4 regions of the Streptomyces sp. NPDC043878 genome follow, and region 2 is predicted to be linked to each of the others. Evidence: riboswitches for the same ligand, from Rfam matches in the RefSeq annotation. Region 2 holds a riboswitch; each other region holds the start of a gene.
The links. A riboswitch is a leader RNA that binds a small molecule or an ion and turns the genes downstream of it on or off. The one in region 2 is predicted to bind cyclic di-AMP.
Positions count from the first base shown of each region.

Region 1: linked by a shared signal. The riboswitch ahead of AC07AZ_RS03110 (M23 family metallopeptidase) and the one ahead of AC07AZ_RS29295 (M23 family metallopeptidase) in region 2 are both predicted to bind cyclic di-AMP.
Region 3: linked by a shared signal. The riboswitch ahead of AC07AZ_RS21860 (C40 family peptidase) and the one ahead of AC07AZ_RS29295 (M23 family metallopeptidase) in region 2 are both predicted to bind cyclic di-AMP.
Region 4: linked by a shared signal. The riboswitch ahead of AC07AZ_RS03705 (M23 family metallopeptidase) and the one ahead of AC07AZ_RS29295 (M23 family metallopeptidase) in region 2 are both predicted to bind cyclic di-AMP.

Region 1 is NZ_JBWKDW010000001.1:728,370-732,622, forward strand. It holds gene AC07AZ_RS03105 (GntR family transcriptional regulator) at 115-810, opposite strand; gene AC07AZ_RS03110 (M23 family metallopeptidase) at 1,069-1,833, opposite strand; cyclic di-AMP (ydaO/yuaA leader) riboswitch at 1,847-2,010, opposite strand; gene AC07AZ_RS03115 (M16 family metallopeptidase) at 2,220-3,608, opposite strand; gene AC07AZ_RS03120 (M16 family metallopeptidase) at 3,605-4,253, opposite strand, start outside.
Region 2 is NZ_JBWKDW010000025.1:1,404-5,656, forward strand. It holds gene AC07AZ_RS29290 (DUF6250 domain-containing protein) at 1-350, opposite strand, end outside; gene AC07AZ_RS29295 (M23 family metallopeptidase) at 686-1,621, opposite strand; cyclic di-AMP (ydaO/yuaA leader) riboswitch at 1,626-1,783, opposite strand; gene AC07AZ_RS29300 (alpha-galactosidase) at 2,096-4,165, opposite strand.
Region 3 is NZ_JBWKDW010000015.1:133,176-137,428, forward strand. It holds gene AC07AZ_RS21840 (8-amino-7-oxononanoate synthase) at 1-490, shown strand, start outside; gene AC07AZ_RS21845 (DUF397 domain-containing protein) at 532-762, opposite strand; gene AC07AZ_RS21850 (helix-turn-helix domain-containing protein) at 772-1,632, opposite strand; gene AC07AZ_RS21855 (ATP-binding protein) at 1,847-2,305, shown strand; gene AC07AZ_RS21860 (C40 family peptidase) at 2,638-3,111, opposite strand; cyclic di-AMP (ydaO/yuaA leader) riboswitch at 3,115-3,294, opposite strand; gene AC07AZ_RS21865 (hypothetical protein) at 3,663-3,971, opposite strand.
Region 4 is NZ_JBWKDW010000002.1:18,187-22,439, forward strand. It holds gene AC07AZ_RS03700 (aldo/keto reductase) at 42-986, opposite strand; gene AC07AZ_RS03705 (M23 family metallopeptidase) at 1,119-2,162, opposite strand; cyclic di-AMP (ydaO/yuaA leader) riboswitch at 2,174-2,329, opposite strand; tRNA gene AC07AZ_RS03710 (tRNA-Met) at 2,656-2,729, opposite strand; gene AC07AZ_RS03715 (dihydrofolate reductase family protein) at 2,812-3,939, opposite strand; gene AC07AZ_RS03720 (MarR family winged helix-turn-helix transcriptional regulator) at 4,046-4,253, shown strand, end outside.

The DNA of each region.
Region 1 (4,253 bases), on a different contig from region 2:
CGTCGCCGCCACGGACACGCAAATGCCGCGGGCACGGAATTCACCGGGACACGCGAAAAAGGGCAGCACAAATATCGGCCGCCGAATAGCACTTCTTTGTATACGGTGCCCGTGTTAATGCCGCAGACCCGACATGTTTACGGGAGGTTGCGAGTTCCTCACACGGTCGGTGCGGTCGCCGCCCGCGCCGAAACGCAACCGGTGCGCGGTCGTCGCGCGCTCCGTGTGCAGCGCCGTGACCGCCCGCGCGCGCTCGCTGTCGCCGCGCGCCACGGCGTCCACGATCGCGCCGTGCTCCGCCCAGGAGTCCACCGGGTCGGCGGGCGCGTCCAGCACGAACATCCAGGCGATCTTGTGACGCAGCTGGGTCAGCATCGAGGTCAGCGCCGGGCTGCCGGAGGCCTGGGCGAGCGTCTCGTGGAACCAGCCACCCAGGGAGCGCAGGTCCTCGCTGTTGCCCCGCCTGGCCCGCTCCTGGCCCAACCTGACCAGGCCGCGCAGCACCTTCAGATGGGCCTCGGTACGCCGCTGCGCGGCGCGTGAGGCACCCAGCGGCTCCAGGAGCATGCGCATCTCCAGGAGGTCGGCACCCTCCTGCTCGGTGGGTTCCGCGACGCACGCGCCCGCGTGCCGCCGGGTCACCACGAACCCCTCGGCCTCCAGGGTGCGCAGGGCTTCACGGACGGGGACGCGGGAGACGCCGTAGCGGCGGGCGAGCAGTTCCTCGGTGAGGCGGCTGCCACGCTCGTAGACACCGGCGACGATGTCGTCCCGGATCGCCGTGCACACCGAGTGCGCCGGAATACGCATGACCGACCTCCGCCTTAATCCCCGTGAAACGTCGACGATTGACGCTTGTCCAGTGACTCTATTGCAATGAGCGGGAATTTCCGACGGCGGACCGGAATCCATGGATATTTTTTGGACAGCAGGGGGCCGGAAACACCGAAAGCCCCGGCTGGAGAGCCGGGGCTTCGGGAAGTGCCGCAGTCCGTCGCGGGACGGTCGGTGCTCGCGGGGGCCGGTACGCGCCGCTGACGGCGGCCCGGCCTGCGCGGCGACGGGTTGTCAGACGCTCACGCCGTGCGAACGGAGGTAGGCGACCGGGTCGATGTCCGAGCCGTACTCCGCCGTCGTACGGGCCTCGAAGTGCAGGTGCGGGCCGGTGGTGTTGCCGGTCGCGCCGGACAGGCCGATCTGCTGGCCGGGAGTGACCGTCTGACCCACCGAGACGCCGATGGACGACAGGTGACCGTACTGCGTGTACGTCCCGTCGATCATCTTGATCACGATGTTGTTGCCGTACGCGCCGCCCCAGCCGGCCTCGACGACCGTGCCCGAGCCGACCGCGTGCACGGACGTGCCGCTCGCCGCGTGGAAGTCGATGCCGGTGTGGGTGCCGGAGGCCCACAGCCCGCTGCTGGCCTGGTAGCCGGTGGAGACGTACGAGCCGGTGACGGGCAGCACGAAGGTGTTGAGGCGCTTGCGCTCGGCCTCGCGCGTGGCACGCTCCTTGGCCTCGCGGGCCTTCTCTGCGGCTGCCGCGGCCTCCTTGCGCGCGGCGGCCTCGGCGGCCTCCCTGCGCGCGGTGTCCTCGGCGGCCTGCTGCTGGGCGGCCGCCTGGGCGTCGATCTTCTCGGCGAGCGAGTCACCGATGGTGATGACCGGGGTGAGGCCGGTCTGCTCGACAGAGGGCTCCGCGGCGAGCGCGGGAGCGGCCAGGGTGCCGACGACACCGGTGGTGGCGAGCGCGGCGACGCCCGCCGCGCGAACGGTGGTGCGGTGCATCCGGCTGGGACGACGGTGCTTCCCGGCGGCGCGGGTGAACGCCATGAAGTGGCTGGTCCTTTCCTTCCTTCTCGCCTACCGGGTTAGCTGACGGGTTCGGAGCAGGAAGGTCTCCTACGGACCCCCTCGCTGGCGCGCGGGCGTCCGATTCACCCCAGGGACTCATGGTGGGTCCCCGGCTCCCCTGGCTCGCGCCATACGGGGACTCGGCGATGACTGCCCGGTGCCGCGGATGCGGCGCGGTGCCTGACGGACAGCCGGCATGACGCTAGACGCGGCCGCTTTCAATCCTCAAACGGATCACGCTTTTTGTAGCGCACGCCACAGAGCAGACAGGATTGCTCTCCCTCAATTCGGACATACGGCGGCCCTGACGACTCCTCAGTCACCAGGGCCCCGCAGGCGTCTCCGGCCGCCGGCCGGCCGGTCCGCTACTCGGCGGAGACGACGGTGACTTCGCCGATGCCGAGGGCCTCCACGGGCTCCTTGATCTGAGCCGCGTCCCCGACGAGGACCGTCACCAGACGGTCCACCGGGAAGGCGCTCACGACCGCCGCCGTGGCCTCCACCGTGCCGGTCGCGGCGAGCTGCTGGTAGAGCGTCGCCTGGTAGTCGTCGGGCAGGTGCTGCTCGACCTGGTCGGCCAGCGTGCCCGCGACGGCCGCCGCGGTCTCGTACTTCAACGGCGCCACACCGACCAGGTTCTGTACGGCGACATCGCGCTCGGCGTCGGTGAGCCCGCCTTCGGCGAGCGTGCGGAGCACCGTCCACAGGTCCTGGAGGGCGGGGCCCGTGTTGGGCGTGTCCACGGAGCCGCTGATGGCGAGCATCGCGGCGCCGGTGCCGTCCGGGGCGGAGCGCAGCACCTGCCCGAACGCCCGCACGCCGTAGGTGTATCCCTTCTCCTCGCGCAGGACGCGGTCCAGGCGCGAGGTGAGGGTGCCGCCGAGGCAGTAGGTGCCCAGCACGCGCGCGGGCCACACGCGGTCGTGCCGGTCGGGGCCCACGCGGCCGATGAGCAGCTGCGTCTGGACGGCGCCGGGACGGTCCACGATGACGACCCGGCCCGTGTCGTCTGCGGTCACGGGCGGCACCGGCCGGGGCTCGGCCTGGAAGCCGGTCCAGGCGCCCAGGGTGTCGCCGAGCAGCGCGTCGAGGTCGATGCCGGTGAGGTCACCGACGACGACGGCGGTCGCGGTGGCGGGGCGGACGTGCTTCTCGTAGAAGGCGCGAACCGCCGCGGAGTCGATCGCGGTGACCGTCTCCTCGGTGCCCTGGCGCGGACGCGACATGCGCGCCGTCGCAGGGAACAGCTCCCTGGAGAGTTCCTTGGCGGCCCGGCGGGAGGGGTTGGCCAGCTCGTGCGGGATCTCGTCGAGCCGGTTGCGGACGAGGCGCTCGACCTCACTGTCGGCGAACGCGGGTGCCCTGAGGGCGTCGGCGAGCAGGTCGAGCGCCTTGGGCAGGCGGGAGACCGGCACTTCGAGGCTCAGCCGGACACCGGGGTGGTCGGCGTGCGCGTCGAGGGTGGCGCCGCTGCGCTCCAGCTCGGCGGCGAACTCCTCGGCGGAGAGCTTGTCGGTGCCCTCGGAGAAGGCGCGGGCCATGATCGTGGCCACGCCGTCGAGACCGGCCGGTTCGGCGTCCAGGGGCGCGTCCAGGAGTACCTCGACGGCGACGACCTGCTGGCCGGGGCGGTGGCAGCGCAGGACCGTCAGGCCGTTGTCGAGCGTCGCGCGCTCGGGGGCCGGGAACGCCCACGGCCGCGCCTCGCCGGCCTGCGGCTGGGGGTGGAAGTCCATCGTGGCGAGCTCGGTCACTTGGCCGCCTCCTCGTTCTCGTCCTCGTCGGCGGGGTTCTCGGTGCCCTCGATGGGCTCATAGACCAGCACGGCCCGGTTGTCGGGGCGCAGCCGGGCCTTGGCGACCTCCTGGACCTCCTCTGCCGTCACCTCCAGCACGCGGTGCACGGCGGTGAGGGCGAGCTGCGGGTCACCGAACAGGACGGCGTAGCGGCACAGTTCGTCGGCACGGCCCGCGACCGTACCGAGCCGGTCCAGCCACTCGCGCTCCAACTGGGCCTGGGCGCGCTCCATTTCCTCGGGCGTGGGGCCTTCCTCGGCGAACCGGGCGAGCTCCTCGTCGATGGCGGTCTCGATGACCGGCACCTCGACGTCACCTGAGGTCTTCACGTCCAGCCAGCCCAGGGAGGGCGCACCCGCCAGCCGCAGCAGACCGAAGCCGGCCGCCACAGCCGTACGGTCGCGCCGTACGAGCCGGTTGTACAGGCGGGAGGACTCGCCGCCGCCGAGGACGGTCAGCGCCAGGTCGGCCGCGTCGCACGCGCGCGTGCCGTCGTTCGGCAGCCGGTAGGCGGCCATCAGGGCGCGCGCGGGGACCTCCTCCTCCACGACCTCGCGCAACTGCTCGCCGATGGTCTCGGGCAGGGTGCCGTCGCGCGGGGCG
Region 2 (4,253 bases):
GAGCGGACGTCGACCGCGTTCCAGAAGTTGTTGAGGTCGGAGACCCGGTCGTTGACCCCGCCCCACGCCACGGGCGTGGCCGTGTACTCGATGACATGGGGGCCTTCGAGTCGCTGCCGGAACCAGATCGTCGCCCCGGCGGGCACGTCGACCTCCAGGGTGCCGCGGGAGGCGGTGACGGTACCGCCCTGCTCCAGTTCGACGGCCCACCGGCCGAGCCCGTGGCGGAAGTCGTCGTGGGCGATCAGACGGTGGTGGCGCGGGGCGGCGCTCGCGTCCGCGGCGGGAGCGAGGGCGGCCAGGGCGGCCCCCGCGGTGAGGGCGCCGAAGGCTCTGCGCGTGGTCGTCACGGGGTACGGCTCCTTCGCTGGGCGGGGCGGTTGGCGGCTCCGGGACAGGGCGGCTCCCCATGCCGCCGGGATCGACAGGATGTCCGGCGACGGGGAGAAAGCGCTTGCCCCGCAACGGAGTTACTCTGTCCCGCGCGACCCCGCCTGTCGACACCGACGGGCGTCCTGCCACACGACCGCAACACGAACGATCACGGCCGCCGTCCGCCCGGGGCGACGCGGTGCGGACAGGCGGACAGGCGGACAGGCGGACATGCCGAAGGCCGGACCCAGGGGATAGGGGTCCGGCCTTCGGCAGCGTGTCAGTCAGGGATGGTGCGGGTGGTGCGGGTGGGTCAGCCGACAGCGACGCCGTGCGCGCGCAGGTAGGCGACGGGGTCCACGTCGGAGCCGTAGTCCGGCGTGGTGCGGATCTCGAAGTGCAGGTGAGGGCCGGTCACGTTGCCGGTCGCCCCGGAGAGGCCGACCTGCTGTCCGGCGCTGACGGTCTGGCCCGCCGAGACGGAGAGCTGGGACAGGTGGCCGTACTGCGCGTAGTAGCCGTCGGCGAGCTTGATGACGACCTGGTTGCCGTAGGCGCCGCCCCAGCCCGCGGAGACGACCGTGCCCGCGCCGACGGCCTTCAGCGAGGTGCCGGTCGGGACGACGAAGTCGACGCCGGTGTGGTAGCCGCTGGACCACATGCTGCCGGCCACGTGGTAACCGGTGCCGACGGCGCCACCGCTCACGGGGAGCGTGTAACCGCTGGAGGTGCCGGTGGACTCGGCGGCCTGGGTGGCGACCGTCGCCTTCGACGAGGACGAGGCGGACGACGAGGAGGACTTCGCGGTCGGCTTCGAGGACGACCGGGACTGCGTGGTGCCCGTCGTGCCGGCCGCCGCCTTCTTGCCGATGCTCAGCTTCAGGCCCGGGTGGATCAGCGAGGGGTCCTCGCCGACGGCCGTCCGGTTGTCCTGGTAGAGCTTGTGCCAGCCGCCGCCGACGTGCTGCGCGTCGGCGATCTTCGACAGGGAGTCGCCGGCCCGGACCGAGTAGGTCCGCGTGCCGGCGTCGTGCCGGGTGCTCTTCTTCGAAACGGCCTTCGCCCCGGCGGGAACGGACTGCGGGGCCTTTTCCGCCGCGTGCCGCGGAACCGACTGCGCGGTGGCCGCGTGGGCACCGGTGGCGCCGAGAAGCGGGAGGGCGAGCGCGGCGCCTCCGGTTCCGGCGACGGCGATCGTGCGGGTGAAACGCTGGGACTTGGGACGGCGGTGCTTACCCTTCGCGGGCATGGCGAATTCCTCTCCGGCGCCTGCGAGGTGAGCTGTCGGGTGCGGACTGGAGATGCCCGGCCGCGCCGAAACGCGGCTTTACCCCTAGCCGTTCCGGAGACCGGAACAGGCGGTTCTACCTGTGGGTCCCCCGCTCCTGCCGTGGACGGGTGAGTGTGCGGGCTCCGGGCGGCGGCAGGATTGGGCGTCCGTCCGGATCGGTGGTGAACGTAAGCGACCGGGACGCGAGGGAACAAGCGACGGTTCCTTCTGCATGTGTTTCGTTTGCGCGTTTCCGGGAATTAACGGTCACCCTCCGTCAATCCATGGGCGGTCGGTTCCCGCGAATACCCTTGCGACACATGCGAATTACGTGAGCATGACGGGCGACGCACGGTCACGAATATGACGCTGCTCACGCGCCTCCACCCAGGAGCCCCCATTCCAGGTGGAGTTGGAATGAAGGCTCCATAGGGCTCAATTGGGACAGAAGCATCAGATGCGGCGGAGTCGGAAGACCGCGGCGTCGAGGTCGCCTCGCAACCCCGTGCGCAGTCCGTGGTGCAACAGCACCGCCCCCCGGTGAACTTCGCCCGTTTCGCGGCATTCGTACGTACCTGTGGGATCCAGCCCGCGCAGCCGGAGCGCCGGTACGGGCTCACCGTGGTGCTGCGCCTGAAGGCAGGCGAGTACGACGGCCTCGTCACCGCGCACGTACTGCACGGCGCTCAGCCCGCCGTCCGGCGGGCGCAGCCGGTACTGGTCGCCGCGCTGCACCAGGGGCCTGATCTCCTTGTAGAGCTCCACCCACTCCCGGGCCTCCTCGAGTTCCTCCTCGCTCCACCGGGTGAGGTCTCCGCCGACCCCGAGCACGCCCGCCATCGCGCTCACGAACCGGAAGCGCAGCGAGCTGACCCGTCCGTTGAGCTGCGTGTTGGGGCTGTCGGTGACCCAGGCGGCCATCACGCGGGCGGGGTGGAGCTGGCTGAAACCGTGCTGGATGCCGAGCCGGTCGAGCGGGTCGGTGTTGTCGGAGGTCCACACCTGGTCGCTGCGGCCGAGGACACCGAGGTCGATCCGGCCGCCGCCGCCGGAGCAGGACTCGAAGGCGACCCCGGGGTGGGCCGCGCGCAGCCGGTCCAGCAGGGCGTACAGGGCCTGCACGTGGTCGACCCACAGGCGCTGCGGGTACGGCTCGCCGGGCCAGCCGGCGTCGGTGAAGCAGCGGTTGAAGTCCCACTTGACGTAGTCGACGGGGGCGCTGGAGAGGAGTCCGTGGAGTTTGTCCCAGAGGTGTTCCCGGACGTCCTCGCGGGCGAGGTTCAGGACGAGCTGGTTGCGCAGTTCCGTCCGCTTCCGTCCCGGCTGGAACTGCACCCAGTCCGGGTGGGCCCGGTACAGGTCGCTGTCCGGGTTGACCATCTCCGGCTCGACCCAGATGCCGAACTGCATGCCGAGCGCGTGCACATGGTCGGCCAGGGGGGTGAGGCCGCCGGGGAACCGGTCCGGGTTGGGCGTCCAGTCGCCGAGCCCGGCGCGGTCACTGGTGCGGGCCCCGAACCAGCCGTCGTCGACCACGAACAGCTCCACGCCGATCGACGCGGCCCGCCGCGCCAGCGTGCCCTGCTGCTCCTCGGAGATGTCGAACTCGGTCGCCTCCCAGGAGTTGAAGAGCACGGGCCGCTCCCGGTCGGCGTCCGGGATGACGTACGCGCGCTGGTAGGCGTGCCAGGCGCGGCTCGCCCCGCCGAAACCGCCGTCGCTCCACAGGCCGGCGAAGACCGGTGTGGTGAAGGACTCGCCGGCGTCCAGCCGGAGCAGTCCGGAGTCGTCGTAGCCCGCGCCGCCGCTGATCTGCACGCGCGCGTCGGGCAGTTGGGCCACCGCTATCCGCCAGGAACCCGACCAGCCGAGCGCGCAGCCGTAGACCTCGCCGCGCTCCTCGGTCGCGTCGGTGTCGAGCGCGACCCAGGGCAGGTGCTGGTGACCGGTGTGGCCGCGGCGGCTGCCGATGACCTTCTCGCCGTAGGTGAGCTCGCCGCGCACGAGCCGGGACTCGGCGGCCCAGCGGCCGTGCAGCTGGGACAGGCGCCAGCCGTCCCGGTCGGGCAGCGTCCAGGTCGCGGAGTCGGCGCGCAGCAGCTCCAGCGCGGGCCCCTCGTTGGCCAGCGTCACCCGGCGCTCCACGACGTCGTCGCGCATCCGGTAGTGCAGGGTGACGGCGAGGCCGCCGTCCCGGAAGCGCAGCCGCAGCTCCTCGTCCTCGACCTCGTGGCGTTCGAAGGTCCACTCGGTGCCGCGTCGCTCGTCGGTGCGCACGGACAGCGCGGGTCGCACGAAGCGGGGGCCGCCCTCGACCGGGTACTCCTCGCGGCCGTCGAGCGGGGACTCGAAGGGCCAGTAGTCGGGCAGCGGACGGACGGCCAGGGCCTCCGCGTCGGCGAGCGCGATCCGCGGACCCCAGTGCAGGTGCAGCAGCTCGTCGGCCTCGGTCAGGTGGACGGCGTAACTGCTGGCCGGCCCGGACAGCAGCCACGTACGGCCGTTTTCGGCGATCTCCAGCATCAAGCCCTCACAGATACGAACAGGTGCACTCAAGGACCGACATCATCAAGGGCCGTGGGCCTGCGAGGCAACGCCTGTGGACAACTCA
Region 3 (4,253 bases), on a different contig from region 2:
GCTCGCGGGGGCCGGGGACGTCGTCGCGACGGTCACGCTGTCCAAGTCGCTCGGGAGTCAGGGCGGCGCCGTGCTCGGCCCGGCCCGGGTGATCGACCACCTGGTCAACGTGGCCCGCACGTTCATCTTCGACACGGGCCTGGCGCCCGCGGCGGCGGGCGCCGCCCTGGCCGCCCTGGAACTGCTGCGCCGCGAGCCGGACCGGGCGGCGCGGGCGCGCGCGGTCGCGGGCGAACTGCACGCACGCCTGACAGCCGCCGGTCTGGACGCGGTACGTCCGGACGCGGCGGTCGTCTCCGTTCGGGCGCCGTCCCCGGAGGGGGCCGTACGCTGGGCGGCCGACTGCCGTGCGGCCGGGCTGGCCGTGGGGTGCTTCCGTCCTCCTTCCGTGCCCGACGGCATCTCACGGCTCAGGCTGACAGCCCGCGGGGACCTCTCCGGGGCGCAGATCGAAAGCGCTGTACGGGTGATCGGCGAGACGCGACCATGAGTCGGCGTGACACGGCCGCGTGCCGCGCGAGGTGAAGGCGGTCAGAGAAGGCGGATACCGGCGGTGAAGTCCGTCCAGCTCTCGGGGGAGAAGAGCAGCGCGGGTCCGGCCGGGTCCTTGGAGTCGCGTACGGCGAGCAGTCCGGCGCCTGGGCCGGCCATCGGTCGCGCCGTCTCGACGCAGTTGTTCGCTCCCGTGCTGTAGCTGCTGCGCAGCCATCGCACTCCGTGCAGAGCGGTGCTGGAAGGTACGTTCCGAGGCAGAGCTGACATGGTGCCTCCTTACGCGCCGCCACCTATCCGGGCGATGTAGTCCAACGAGTCCTCGGGTGAAAGCGCGTACATCCGAAGGGCGTTGAAGGCCTCGGTGTAGGCCTCTAGGTCTTCTTTCCGTTCGAGGTAGAGGCTACTCGTCAAGTGGTCGAGAACCACCACATCCAGATCAGAAGTGCGCGAAAATGAGAAGATAACGAAAGGCCCGGTGATTCCGATGTGCGCGCCGGCCGCGAACGGCAGCACCTGCACATGCACTTGGGGCAGCCGTGCCGACTCGACCAGCCGTTCCAGTTGCCGTGTCATCACCCCGGGGCCGCCGACCTCGCGCCGCAGGACCGCCTCGTCGAGGACGGCGCTCAACTCCAGCGGCGGGTCCGCCCGCAGCACGTCCTGCCTGGCCAGCCGCACCTCCACCAGGGCGTGCAGCCGCTCCTCGTCCAGCCCGTCCACCGCGGCCCGGGTGACCGCCCGGGCGTACTCGGGGGTCTGCAGCAACCCGGGAATCACCGAGGTCTCCAGGGTGCGCATCGCGCTCGCCTGCGACTCCAGGCTGATGAAGTCCCGGTAGGTCGCCGGGAGTATCCCGCGGTACGCGTGCCACCAGTGGTGGCGCCCACCGCTCTCGTCCGAGCCCGCCAACACCACGAGTAACTCGCGCAGTTGGGAATCGGTCACGCCGTACGCGTCCAGAAGCAACCGCACGTCGGCCGGTTTCACCCCGCTGGCGCCGGTTTCGATCCGGCTCACCTTCGACTGGTGCCAGCCCACCAGACGGGCCGCCTCACCACTGGTGAGCGCCGCACCGGTGCGCAACGCACGCAGTTCGGCGCCGAGTTTCCGGCGGCGTACCGCGGGACCGTGCTGCATGCGCAACTCCTTACTCCTTCCGGGCCACCCAAATACGGTCTTCCGTCGGAGAGTTCACCGCTTCGAGCGACAGATATATGCACATCTTGGTGGATCGACACCCGGGACCGGCACGGTGATGGCACTCTGACGAACGAAGCACCAGTCCGGGACCGTACTCGAACCATCCGCTCCGTGTCCGGCTGCGGTCCCGTGGGAAAGGGACGACGTCGCCATGGCAGACCATCTGGAAGCATCCGTCACTCTGCCGAGCGATCCCGCTTCGGTTTCCGCGGCCCGGGCCTATGTGGTGAGCACCCTGACGGAGTGGGGGCTGCCGGCGGACACGGAGGCCGCCGACACCATCCGGCTCATCGTCTCGGAACTCGCCACCAACGCCGTACAGCACACCTTCGGGCAGTCCCCCACCTTCACGGTGGACATCGCGCTGGACCGTGACGAACACCTGCGCATCGGTGTCACCGACAGCCACCCGCGGTTCCCCAAGAGGCTGCCGGCCGCCGTCCAGCAGGACAACGGCCGGGGCATGGTGATCATCCGCTGGCTGACCGCGGAGTTCGGCGGCAAGCTGAGGGTGCGGCCCACCCGCGAGGGCGGCAAGACGGTCTTCATCGAGCTGCCGTGGACGGTCCCGGTCGCGCCGGTGACCGCGGCGGGGCAGCAGGAGCCGTAGACCCCCGGCACCGTTGCCGGCGCGCCACACGGTCCTTACAGGCGCCGTACGGACGGCTCGCGGCGCCACCATGCCCGCCCGGGGACGCGGTCGGCCTCTGGGGCGCGGAGGGCTTGCGGGGCGCGGGCGGCGGGCGCGGGCCGGCGGGAGCCCGGGAGGCGGCCCGCTCGTCGGCGAGGCCCGTCGGGGGCACCCTCCGGGGAAGCGGCCCCCTCAGGCCGAGACCGACCAGGGGCGTACGGGTGACCAGCGCCCGCGGGTGACCCCGCGGGCCCGGGTGGGACCCCGGGGAGACGGCGGCGTGTCAGGCGACCGCCGTCTCCCCGGGAGAGTCAGTTGACCCGGCCGTACCAGACGCTCTTCGTCCAGATCTTCTGCAGCCGCACCACGTCACCGGTCTTCGGGGCATGCCATATCTTGCCCTTGCCGGCGTAGATCCCCACGTGGTAGACGCTCGAACCCGAGTGGAAGAACACCAGGTCTCCGGCCTTGCGGCTCCTGGCGGAGATGTGGTGCGTCTTGTTGTACTGCTGGGCCGCCGTGCGGGGCAGTTTCTTGCCCGCCTTCTTGAACGAGTACAGCGTGAGCCCGGAGCAGTCGAACCTGCGCGGCCCGGTGGCGCCGTAGCTGTACGGGGCGCCCTTCTTGGAAGCGGCGATGTGCAGTGCCTTCGTCGCCGGTGTGGCGGCCGCGGCGTCGGAGGCGACACCCGGGATCACGACGGAGCCGCCCACCGCGGCGATGGTGAGAGCCGAAGCCGTACCGGCCCGGACCATGAGCGACGGGACACGATTGAGCGCAGTCATGCGCAACCCTTCGTCAGCCGCCTGTGAAGGATGACCTGTCGGATTCGGGCTGGCGAAGTTGCCCGGCCGCGGTTGCGGCTTCACCCCAAGGGCTGCTCGAACCGGTCATGGCGTGACCGTTCCGGCGACCCGTCGTGCTTGGGTCCTCCACTCCTGCCGAACCACTTCTGTCGACCGGTCATCCGCGCGGCGGCAGGACTCGGCGTCCGCCCGGATCGCCCCGCCACTGCGGCGGGGTCTTGTCGTCAGACACGGATCTTGGCTGACAGATGTCCGAAAAACCCAATGGAATCGGTGGTTTGTGTTGTTACTCACCACTCACCCGTTCGGGTGGACACCCCTTTGTTCGAGGGGGCGTTGGAGGGGTCGCGCACCCCCGGACCAGCGATGGAATGTCCGATTCCGCCCTCGGCCCACGCGTGTTGCGCAACTCGGACGGGCCTAAAACAGGACGAGCGCCTACTCCGATCGGCGGTACCCCTTTTGGTCCGTTTCGGCGTCGTCCCGGACACCCGCCGCCGCGCCGGGGCACCGGGAGCGGCGACGGTGCGTCAACTGTCGGCCTCGGCGGGCAGCGTGACGCGGTCCGTGCGGCGCTCCCCGTCCAGCACGCGCAGCGCACGGGCCAGGGTGGGGGCGTGCAGTTCGGTCTCGCCGCGCCGGTGCATCAGCTCCAGGGCGTCCCGCAGCAGGGCCGCCTTGGCGACCAGGGCCTGGGCGGCGCGCAGGCCGCGGTAGGTGTCCCCGGGGCGCGCGGGGTTGATCCGGCCCAGCAGGTCGACCACGTCGAGGTAACGATCGATCAACTCGCCCTCGGCGCGGGTCAGGGCGGGCAGCGGCGGGAGTTCCGGTGGCGGCATCGACGGCTCACCTGTCGCCGGGCTCGGGACGGCGGCCCGTGTGCCGTACGAGCGGCCTTTTCGTCCGGGTGCGGACGCGGGCCGGCCCGCGGGCCGGGACGACGGCATCACCGGGCCGTCCCTCCGGCTGTCCGGGCGGCGAGGGCCGGCGGGGCACGACGCGGGCGCCCGGCAGCGTGAACCGCCTGCCCGGTGTCTCGGTGAACCCGGGTGGGACGTGACGGGCGGACCGTCGGGTCATCGCGAACCCCTCCTCGCGGCAGAGCCGGCTCCGGCAGGGCC
Region 4 (4,253 bases), on a different contig from region 2:
GCCCTCTGCCGGTGGTCACGCGCCGCCGACCGTCCCCGGCGTCAGGCGGACGCCTCGGTGAGGCGGTCGATCTCGGGCGCGGCGAGGCGCAGGTCCGCAACGCCGAGCAGGGCGGGCAGTTGCTCCACCGTCCGTGCGGAGGCGATGGGCGCCGCCACGGTCGGCTGGGCGGCCAGCCAGGCCAGGGCGACGGTGGCCACGGGGACGTCGTGGGACTGGGCGATCTCGTCCAGCGCGGTGAGGACCCGGCGGCCGCGCTCGGTCTCCAGGTGCTTGCCGGCCGCTCCGGCCCGGGCGCTGTCGACCGTCGTACCGGGGCGGTACTTGCCGGTGAGGAAGCCGGAGGCCAGCGCGAAGTACGGGACGGCGGCGAGGCCGGACCGTTCGGCGAGGTCGCGCAGTCCGCCCTCGTAGGTGTCGCGCGAGACCAGGTTGTAGTGGGGCTGGATCGCCACGTACCGGGCGAGGCCCTCACGGTCGGAGAACTCCAGGGACGCGCTCAGGCGTTCGGGGGAGATGTTGGAGGCGGCGATGTGCCGCACCTTGCCCGCCTTCACCAACTCGTCGAGCGCGCCGACGATCTCCTCGACCGGGGTCTCCGGCTTGTCGAAGTGGGTGTAGTACAGGTCGATGTGGTCGGTGCCCAGCCGGCGGAGCGACGCGTCGGCGGCCGCCTTGATGTTGGCCGCGGACAGGCCCTGGAACTGCGGGTGCTGGCTGACCTTGGTGGCGATCACGACGTCGGAGCGGTTGCCGCGCGCCTTGATCCAGTTGCCGATGACGGTCTCGGACTCCCCGCCCTGGTTGCCGTCGATCCAGGCGGAGTAGGAGTCGGCGGTGTCGACGAAGTTGCCGCCGGCGGCCGTGTAGGCGTCGAGCACCGCGAAGGAGGTCGCCTCGTCGGCGGTCCAGCCGAAGACGTTGCCACCGAGGGCGAGCGGGAAGACCTCTAGGTCGGATGAGCCGAGCTTGCGGAGAACAGTCATGCCTCAAGTCAACACGCGGTCCGGAGTGCCCCATTCCGTGCCGGCCGCAAAGACCCCGTAAACACGGGAAACCGGTGGTCCTGAGGCCGGGGGGTTGGCGTCAGGACCACCGGGGTCCAGGAGGGCGGGGTGTCAGGGGGTGAGGCCCTTGCCGTGCAGCCAGGCCATCGGGTCGATGCCGTCGGCGCTGCCGCCGGGGTGGACCTCCAGGTGCAGGTGCGGTCCGGTCACGTTGCCGGTGGCGCCCACGCGCCCGATCACGTCACCGGTGCCGACCTTCTGGCCCACGGTGACGCTGATGGACGACTGGTGGCAGAACCACAGCTCCGTACCGTCGTCCAGGGTGAGGATCGTGCGGTAGCCGTAGGAGCCGGCCCAGCCCGCCTCGGTGATGGTGCCGCCGTGGATCGCCTTGATCAGGGTGCCGGTGGGCGCGGCGAAGTCGAGGCCGGTGTGGTAGCCGGAGGACCACATCGAGCCGGCCTGACCGAAGGTCGAGGTGATGGTGTACGAGGAGGTCGGCAGCGTGTACTGCTTGGCCAGCTCCGCCAGGCGCGCGGCCTCGGCCTTCTGCGCGGCGGCCTTCTCCGCCTTCTCCTTCGCGGCGGCGGCCTTGGCCTCGGCCGCCTTCTCCGCCTTGGCGACGGCGGCGGTGGCCTGCTTCTCGGCGGCGGCCGCGGCGACGGCGGCGGCCTTGGTGTCGACCTGGTCCTGCTGCTGCTCGGCCTGGGCCATGATCCGGCTGCGCAGTGCCTCGCCGGCGTCGCTGGTGCCCCGTGCCGTGTCGGCGGAGGTCACTCCGACGCTGCTCAGGGCGGTCGCGGCGCCCTGATCGGCAACCGGGGAGGAGTTGTCGTCCGACAGCAGGGAACCCACGGAGGGCAGGTCGGGGATGGAGATGGACACGGGCGGCTTGCCGGTGTTGGCGCTGGCCATGCCGCCCGCGCCGACGGCGGCTATGACGCCGACGCCGAGGACGGTGGAGCTGCGGGCGAGTCCCCCGCCGCGCTGCTTGGAGACGCGGTGCCGGCCACGTACGGGACGAAGGGACTCCTCGGTGGGATTCCACTCCTCCCACGGACCCTCGTCGGTGCGGAGGCCGCCGGAGCCGAAGGGCTCGGTGCTGCGCGGGCTGGGCACGAACGGGGCATGCGGGGCAGGCGGGTTGGACGCCACGTGGGCGTGCTCCTTTCCTTCCTTCTCGCCTACCGGGTTAGCTGACGGGTTCGGAGCAGGAAGGTCTCCTACGCGCGTAAACCCACCGTGCCGAACGGCGGTTCACATGCGATTCACCCCAAGGTGTGGTTCCCCGGTTCCCTTGCGGGATTCGACGTGTGCGCACGGAGCCGACTCTTGTGACGGCTGGGACGACCGCGCTGCGTTATCGAACGTTAATAGACCCGGGTACCCGTTTCCAAGATGTTCGTCTTGATCATTAAACTTTCCGCGCAGGACTTTCTGGTCATGAGCGGCGGAAAACGGGCGAGTTGACCGCGGATCAGGGAACCGACGGGTACTCACCGGCAGGGACGGCTCCACGGCCGCTCACCCCAGGGCTTCCGACCGCTCACCCGGGGTGACATCGGGCGTCGTGGCGCACCGCACCCTCGCGCGGGGGCGAACGCACCGAGGGCCGGAACCCTTTCGGATTCCGGCCCTCGGCCTTCAGTAGCGGGGACAGGATTTGAACCTGCGACCTCTGGGTTATGAGCCCAGCGAGCTACCGAGCTGCTCCACCCCGCGTCGTTGAAACCAGTGTACGTCATCCGCGGGGCCCGAAGCACACGCGTTGTTCCGGGCCCCGCGGACCACGGCCGAAGGCGTCTCAGCCGAGCAGATGGCGGTTGGGTGCCTGGGCCCGCCGCGCGTACTCCGGCAGGACGACCACGGTGGCGCCCGCCGTCGCGAGCAGCCCGTTCCCGTCGGCCGCCGCGACGAAGGTGTCCGGCTCCCGCCAGGCCGTGACCACCCGCCGTACCCCGGCGTCGAGGATCAGCCGGGCGCAGGGCGCGGGGCGGGAGGCGCGGCGGGCACAGGGCTCCAGGCTGCTGTAGACCGTGGCGCCGGCCAGCCTCGGGTCGGCTCCGAGCTTGGCGAGGGCCGCCTCCTCGGCGTGGACCACCGGGTCGCCGCCCTCCCGGGAGTGGCCGCGCGCGAGTTCCGTGCCGTCGGCGGCCACGACCACGGCGCCCACGCTGAACGCCGTGTCCGACGGCGGGCACAGCGCCGCGAGCTCGCAGGCCAGGGCGAGCCAGTGCCGGTCGGCCGGGGCGGGTACGTCGCCGGTGCCGGGGGCGGTGGGCTCGTACCGGGTGAGGACGACGTCCTCGATCCGCCGGGTCTCCACCAGACGCAGCCGTCCGCCCTGGTAGGAGCCGGGACCGAACAGCCGGGGCGCGTCCGGGTCGCCGACGAACCGGGGGGCCAGGACCAGCTGGAGTTCGTCGGCGAGGTCCTGCTGGAGGAGCTGGGTGTGGACGCGGCCGCCGCCCTCGACCATGAGGCGCCGGACCCCGCGTACGTCGTGCAGGTGTTCCAGGAGGCGGCGCCAGTCGAGCTCGGGGCCCAGGGCCACGACGTCGGCGGCGACGGGCGAGCGGCGCAGGTGTTCGGCGCCCTTGTCGGTCGTACAGACGAGTTTCTCGCCGCCCGTGTGCCAGAAGTGGGCGGCCGGGTCGAGGTCGCCGGAGCCGCTGACCGTGACCTTGAGCGGGTACTCGGGCCGGCCGGCGGCGACCCGGGCGGCCCGGCGTGCGGGCGAGTTGACCAGGAGCCGGGGGTTGTCGGCGCGGATCGTGCCGGCGCCGACCAGGATGGCGTCGACGGAGGCGCGCACCTCGTCGACCCGGTCGAAGTCGGCCGGGCCGGAGAGCAGGAGGCGCTCGGGGCCGGTGTCGTCCAGGTAGCCGTCGAGGGAGACGGCGGCGGACAGCAGGACGTACGGGTGGGCCATCGGGTGTGCTCCCCCGGCTGGGTGGGACGGGACGGTGGTGGGCGGGGCCCGGTCCGTGGTGACGGCCGGGCTTGGTTCAAGTTTGAAACAAAACTACACTGGCTCCATGACGACTCGCTGGCTCACCCCGGAGGAGCAGCGCGCCTGGCGCGCGTACATCGCCGCGACGCACCTCCTGGAGGACGCGATCGACCGGCAGCTCCAGCAGGACGCCGGCATGCCCCACCTGTACTACTCCATCCTCGCCAATCTTTCCGAGGCGCCGGAGCACAGGCTGCGCATGACCGACCTCGCCGAGCGGTCGAAGATCACGC